3 regions of the Synechococcus sp. 65AY6A5 genome follow, and region 3 is predicted to be linked to each of the others. Evidence: predicted binding sites of a transcription regulator. Region 3 holds the regulator's gene; each other region holds the start of a gene.
What was found. Region 3 encodes NtcA, which controls nitrogen genes in cyanobacteria. Its sites were predicted from a motif close to GTANCNNNNGNTAC; they were not measured.
Positions count from the first base shown of each region.

Region 1: a site for NtcA is predicted at 1,624-1,637, ahead of urtA (urea ABC transporter substrate-binding protein). Genes of this name have one in related genera too.
Region 2: a site for NtcA is predicted at 1,326-1,339, ahead of SYN65AY6A5_RS08230 (ferredoxin--nitrite reductase). Genes of this name have one in related genera too.

Region 1 covers NZ_AXUW01000001.1:427,684-429,951, reverse strand. The annotation lists gene urtA (urea ABC transporter substrate-binding protein) at 92-1,366, opposite strand; gene SYN65AY6A5_RS01960 (S9 family peptidase) at 1,751-2,268, shown strand, end outside.
Region 2 covers NZ_AXUW01000001.1:1,724,589-1,726,856, reverse strand. The annotation lists gene SYN65AY6A5_RS14035 (hypothetical protein) at 1-39, shown strand, start outside; gene SYN65AY6A5_RS08235 (CAP domain-containing protein) at 56-1,204, shown strand; gene SYN65AY6A5_RS08230 (ferredoxin--nitrite reductase) at 1,397-2,268, shown strand, end outside.
Region 3 covers NZ_AXUW01000001.1:565,262-567,529, forward strand. The annotation lists gene SYN65AY6A5_RS02560 (PDZ domain-containing protein) at 1-322, opposite strand, end outside; gene ntcA (global nitrogen regulator NtcA) at 589-1,263, shown strand; gene leuB (3-isopropylmalate dehydrogenase) at 1,379-2,268, opposite strand, start outside.

The sequences.
Region 1 (2,268 bases), 140 kb from region 3:
TCCTTCCAACTAAACTAGGGAGGCTAACCGAGCATCTAGGCGGGATCCCCAACCCTATCCAAACGGCAAGGGATCCCAGCCCTGGCCAGGACTAGCTGACTTTGTAGCGACCGCCCTTGGCCGGATCTGACCAATCGCAGGCAAAGCCCTTGGTCTCTGCCACAAACTGGTTCCAGGGCTGCGGCTCCACGGCATCCGTAGAAAAGATGACATCAAACAAACCGTCAGAGCGCACCTGGCCGATCCGCACATACTTGGTCAGGTGGTGATTGGTGTTCATGGTTACCAAGCCTTCAGGGGCATCGAAGGTCTGGCCGTAGGCTGCCTGCCGCACGGCGTCGATCTCCACCGTTCCCGCTTTTTCTGCCGCCTGCTTCCAGATGTAAACCATGATGTAGGCGGCTTCCATCGGGTCGTTGGTGACGCGGTTTTGGCCGTATTCTGCCTTGAAAGCTTCCACAAACTTCTTGTTGGCAGGCGTATCCACCGTCATAAAGTAGTTCCAGGCGGCAAAGTGCCCTTCCAAAAATTCGGGGCCAATGGCCTGCACCTCTTCTTCGGCAATGCTGACGGACATGGAAGGATAACGATCCGGCCCCAGCCCTGCCCCTTTCAGTTGTTTGAAAAAGGCCACGTTGCTGTCGCCATTCAAGCTGTTGTAGATCACACCGCCATTGGGAAGAGCGGCCCGGATCTTGCTGATGATGGGAGTAACTTCTGTGTTGCCCAAAGGCAGATAGTCTTCACCCACCACCTTGCCCCCCAGGGCTTCCAACTGGGCCTTGATGATGGTGTTGGCCGTGCGGGGGAACACGTAGTCGGATCCCACCAGGAAGAACTCTTTGCCCTTGTTCTTGAGCAGCCATTCCACCGAAGGCTCGATCTGCTGGTTGGGGGCAGCGCCGGTGTAGAAGATGTTTTTGGAGCACTCTTGTCCTTCGTACTGCACGGGATACCAGAGCAGGTGCTGCTTGGATTCAAACACCGGCAACACGGCTTTGCGACTGGCCGAAGTCCAGCATCCAAACACCGTTGCCACCTTGTCCACATCGATCAGTTTGGTGGCTTTCTCCGCAAAGGTTGGCCAATCGGAAGCCCCATCCTCGATAATCGGCTCGATCTGCTTGCCCAAAACCCCACCGGCGGCATTGATCTCTTTGATGGCCAGCTTTTCCGCATCCACCACGCTGGTTTCCGAAATGGCCATGGTGCCGCTAAGGGAGTGCAAAATGCCAACGCGGATGGTCTCTCCCTGGGCGTAGGCGGGCACGGATCGCTTCACCCAGATCTGCGGCCCTAGGGCAGCCCCGGCTCCGGCCAGAGCGCCCATTTTCAGCACTTGACGACGATTAAATGATAGAGCCATCGGTGATCTCCGAAACGAAGTGAGTGCAAAGGGTATTAAGAAGTCCAGTTGTTGCAGCAGCCCGGCCAACAGAGGGAAGCACTTAGCTCATCACCTCGCCCATGTGTTAAATTTGCCCAACTGCAGTCGGCTGAGGCTTTCACCGAATGCCTTCCCAACATCAACAGAGGAAAAGGCTAATCCTGCAGTCGAGAAAGCGTTGTGCATCCCTGTTGCCTTAACGTGTTCCATCAAACCCATTCAGCCCGGAGAGAATTGTATCGCGGGATACCTTTTCCCAGAATCCGAGCCCTTTCCCCACAGGCTGTAGGCAAAGGCAGGGATCCCTTGCTGCCGGCATAATAGGGGTTCTGGGGTCGAGAATTAGTTGAGAGTTAACAGCTTATGGTGCAGCAGGCCGGCTATGGATCTTGGCGATCCCCGATTACCGCTGACCTGGTGGTGACGGGATCCCTGCGCTTGGGACAGATGGTTTGGGATCAGGGGGATCTCTACTGGACGGAGGGTCGCCCGCAAGAAAAAGGGCGCAATGTGTTGATGCGGCGCTCTGCCGACGGGATCCTGGTGGAGCTGACACCGGCACCTTTCAATGTGCGGACACGAGTGCATGAGTATGGGGGTGGAGCTTATTGGGTGTCGGCAGGGGTAGTGTATTTTTGCAACTTCGCTGACCAACGGCTCTACCGCCTGCTGCCGGGTTCAGATCCCCAGCCCCTGACGGAAGCAGGCCCCTATCGCTATGCAGATGGGGTGGTGGATCGGGCGCGTGGACGCATCCTCTGTGTGCGGGAAGATCACAGCCGCCAGGGAGAGCCGGAAAACAGCCTTGTCTCGATTGACTTGGAAAGCGGATCCCAGCGCGTTTTGGCCTCTGGGCACAATTTCTATGCCAACCCTCGCCT
Region 2 (2,268 bases), 1.2 Mb from region 3:
CCCAGCCTCACGCCCACTCCCACCCCCGCTGGTCGGTAAGCCCACAGGATCTTGCATGCCTTGGCAGCGGCTGCCCAGTTTGCAGCAAGTCTGGGCAGGGATGGTTTTGAGTCTGCTCTGCCTTTTTCTGTTGGCAGCCTGCGGCGGTGGGGAGGGATCCCTTACTGCGGTGGGGCCCCCTCCGGCAGGGGAGCTGCCCATCGCCGGTTTCTTGTGCCAGTTGGATCGCCAGACCCGCAGCTTTGCCGGCCCCATCTATGCCGAGCAGCCTCAGGCTGCCACCTGCAATCCCGGTCGCCTCACCCCGGCAGCAGCCCAAAAGATGATGGATCGGCTCAACTTTCTGCGGCTGTTGCACGAGTTGCCGCCGGTGAAGCTCAATCCCGAATTCTTGGAGGCCGCTCAGCAGGCGGCCCTGATGCAGGTGGCCAATGGCGCCCTCAGCCACCAGCCGCCCCCTTCTTGGCGCTGCTTTACCCCTGCTGGGGAGGCGGGATCCCGCTTCAGCAACCTGGCGGTTGGGCCCATCCTAGAGCTGAACGGCCCCGATCCAGGCCGGGTGTTGGCGCGGCAGGTGGACATCTATTTTGCCGAGCCAGGTCGAGAAAACTTTGTGGATGTGGGGCATCGCCGCTGGAACCTGTATCCTCAGTACGCCCAGGGGGCCTACGGCATTGTCTTTGACCCACGGGCTGGACGGGTGACCCAGGCCAACGCCAACTGGATCTTCGGTTTTGACGAGTCGGTGCCAGATCCAGAGTTCATCGCCTTCCCGGAGAAAGACGGCTACCTCTACCGCCTAGAAGGGTTTTCCGGCCAGCCCCTGTCTGCCTACCGCTGGTCTTTCTCGGTGCCCAGCCGTGGCGGCAAGGCTGATCTCAGCCAAGCCCAAGTCCGCATCACCGATGCCCTCAGCGGCGAGCCGGTGCCTGTTGGAGATCTCCGCGTGGGGGATCCCGCCTTTGGCCTGGAAACTTTGACCTACTCCGTGGGTTCGATCCAGCCCAATCGCAACTACACCTTTGAAATTAGCGGCATTCGCCTCAACGGTGGCCCCCCCCGCAGCTACCGCTACACCACCGCTCTCTACGACTGCGATCCCCAAACTTCCCAACGGCCCGCACCCCTGACGGAAGGGCTGGGGATCCCGCCCCGTCTGCTCTGGCAGATGGAGCCTTTCAACTCTTTCAACCCTCTCAACTAGCTTTTCCTCACCCCCAGCCCCTTTCCCAAAGGGGAGAGAGGAGTCTGCTGCTCCTGGAAGCCTGACTTTATGCATAAAGCGCAATTCGAGAATGACAAAACTGCATAACCTGTTACAAAGTGTAACTGCCAATACCAAAGTTAACGGTTCGTCATCGCTAGGGTAGCTAGTGTTCACCCCACGGCAGCGATCATGGCGAACCAATTTGAACGCCTCAAAAGCGAAAAGGATGGGCTGGCGGTCAAGGCCGAGCTGGAGGCGTTTGCCCGGATGGGTTGGGAGAACATTCCTGAAGACGACCGGGATCACCGCCTCAAGTGGCTGGGGATCTTCTTTCGCAAGCGCACCCCAGGTCAGTTCATGCTGCGGCTGCGCCTGCCCAATGGGATCCTAACCAGCGGCCAAATGCGGATGTTGGGCGCAATCATCCACCCCTATGGAGAACAGGGCGTAGCCGACATCACCACCCGGCAGAACCTGCAACTGCGGGGCATCCCCATCGAGGAAATGCCCCAGATCCTGGGCTACCTGAAAGAGGTAGGCCTGACCAGCATCCAGTCGGGCATGGACAACGTGCGCAACATCACGGGATCCCCTCTGGCTGGTATTGACCCGGATGAGCTGATCGACGTGCGCGGCCTCACCCGCAAAGTGCAGGACATGATCACCAACAACGGCGAGGGCAACCCTTCCTTCAGCAACCTGCCGCGCAAGTTCAACATCGCCATCTGCGGTTGTCGCGACAACTCGGTGCATGCCGAGATCAACGACCTGGCCTTTGTGCCCGCCTTCAAAAATGGCCGCCTGGGCTTCAACGTCCTGGTGGGCGGCTTTTTCTCTGCTCGCCGCTGCGCCGAGGCAATTGGCCTAGATGTCTGGGTGGATCCCCGCGATGTAGTTCCCCTGTGCGAGGCGGTGCTGCTGGTCTACCGGGATCACGGCCTGCGGGCCAACCGGCAAAAGGCGCGGTTGATGTGGCTCATTGACGAGTGGGGCCTAGAGAAGTTCCGGGCGGCTGTGGAGCGCCAGATAGGCCACCCTCTGCCCAGGGCAGCGGAAAAAGA
Region 3 (2,268 bases):
CGTAGACCCGATAGCGGATCGCGACAGCCGAACAGCGGGGCGGCTCGATCTCCCAAGTGTGCTTATCTACCTTCCGCCAGGCCAAAGGGATCCCTTGCTCCGTTGCTGCCTGAAACTCTTGCACATGGCGGGCATATTCCCGCACCAGGTAGGATCCCGGCGTCCACACCGGCAGCCGCAGTTGCAGAGGTACTTCTGGATCCACCTCTTGGATCTGTAGTTCCACCTCCAAAAGGTGATTGGCCGGCTCCGGCATCCGCACCGTGAAATGCTGACGGCTTAGCTGAGAAGGGGCGGCAACCCCACCCTGCGCGATCCCCATATAACTTTCCTCGCACCTCCCGCCTGCACCGTCCCAAAACAGTGCGCTAGAGGCATATCTTGGACAGGAGACAAGACTTCAAAGATGTAGCTCCTGCTACAAAGATATCCAAGCAGAGTCTTTTAGCTTAGGATAATCTTGCCGCCGAGGTCATTTTTGAGTCAAGGGTGGCTTGGGTCAATAGCGGGCAGCTCAACCCCGGCACTCCTGGCTGATCTTGTTGGGTTGATTCTAAGGGATAAACTGACCTTAAAAGGTTGAAGAATATGGCAGTGGCCATTGCAGAAAAATCTCTGGTTGCAGCCTTCAAACAGTTGGGAGGGCCTCACCATCCTCCGGTTATCGAAACGTTTGAGCGCGGTAAGACCATCTTCTTTCCTGGGGATCCGGCGGAGCGGGTTTACTTTTTGGTGAAAGGAGCTGTCAAGCTCTCGCGGGTCTACGAAATGGGGGAAGAAATTACCGTCGCTCTCCTGCGGGAAAACAGCATCTTTGGGGTGCTCTCCTTCATCACGGGGCAGCGCTCCGACCGCTTCTATCACGCGGTGGCCTTTACCCGCGTCGAGCTGCTCTCTCTGCCCATCGAACAGGTGGAAAAATCCTTGCGGGAGAACGCTGAGCTCTCCATGTTGCTCCTCAAGAGCCTGTCTTCCCGCATCTTGCAGACGGAGATGATGATCGAGACGCTGGCCCACCGCGACATGGGATCCCGTCTGGTCAGCTTTCTACTGATCCTCTGCCGCGACTTCGGGGTGCCCGGCCCCAATGGAGTCACCATCGATCTCAAGCTATCCCACCAGGCCATTGCGGAAGCGATCGGCTCCACTCGCGTCACCATCACTCGTCTGTTGGGGGAGCTGCGCAAGAAGAACTACATTTCCATCCACAAGAAAAAGATCACCGTCCACGACCCAATGCAGCTTGGCCATCGCTTTGTCTAGGGGGAGAAGCTGCCCCTAGGGCCGTTTCCAGGAATTTACCAGTCGGGACAATCCCTCCCTCTGGGAGAGGAGTAGCCGTGCCACCAGGGCAGGGCAGCGACGAGGGAACCTCCCCTCAACCACCAGGGGCTGAGAGCGATCCTTGGGGGGAGGCTTGCTGCTGGGCCAGAGCAGCCAAGATCTTTTCCCCCATTTCCCGACAGCCGACGAGGGTCATCCCCTCAGAGTAGATGTCGGCAGTGCGGTAGCCCTGGGCCAAAACCGCCTCGACGGCCTGTTCGATGCGGTCGGCAGCCTGGGGCTGATCCAAGGAGTAGCGCAGCAGCATTGCCCCGGAGAGCACCTGGGCAATGGGGTTGGCCTTGTCTTGTCCGGCAATATCTGGGGCTGACCCGTGTACGGGTTCGTACACCCCAGGGCCAGAGGATCCCAAAGAGGCAGAGGGCAACATGCCGATGGACCCGGTCAGCATCGCCGCCTCGTCGGAGAGGATATCCCCGAAGAGGTTCTCCGTGAGAATGACGTCAAACTGCTTGGGCCAGCGCACCAACTGCATGGCAGCATTATCGACGTACAGGTGGGACAGCTCCACGTCGGGGTACTCAGCCGCAATGGCGGTAACCCGCTCCCGCCACAGTTGTGACACTTCCAGGACATTGGCTTTATCCACCGAGCAGAGCTTGCGCCGGCGTTTGCGGGCCAGTTCAAAAGCCACACGGGCAATGCGATCCACCTCCGCCTCGCTGTAGGCCATGGTGTTCACACCCCGCCGGGATCCCTTGGCATCTGTGAAGATCCCTTTGGGTTGGCCGAAGTAGATGCCGCCGGTGAGCTCCCGCACCACCACCAGGTCGATCCCGGCAACCACCTCCGGCTTGAGGGAAGAGGCCTGCACCAGTTGCGGAAAGATCTTCACCGGGCGCAAGTTGGCAAACAGCCCCAGGCCCGCCCGCAAGCCCAACAAAGCCCGCTCAGGGCGCTTCTCCCGCGGCAGGGTGTCGTACT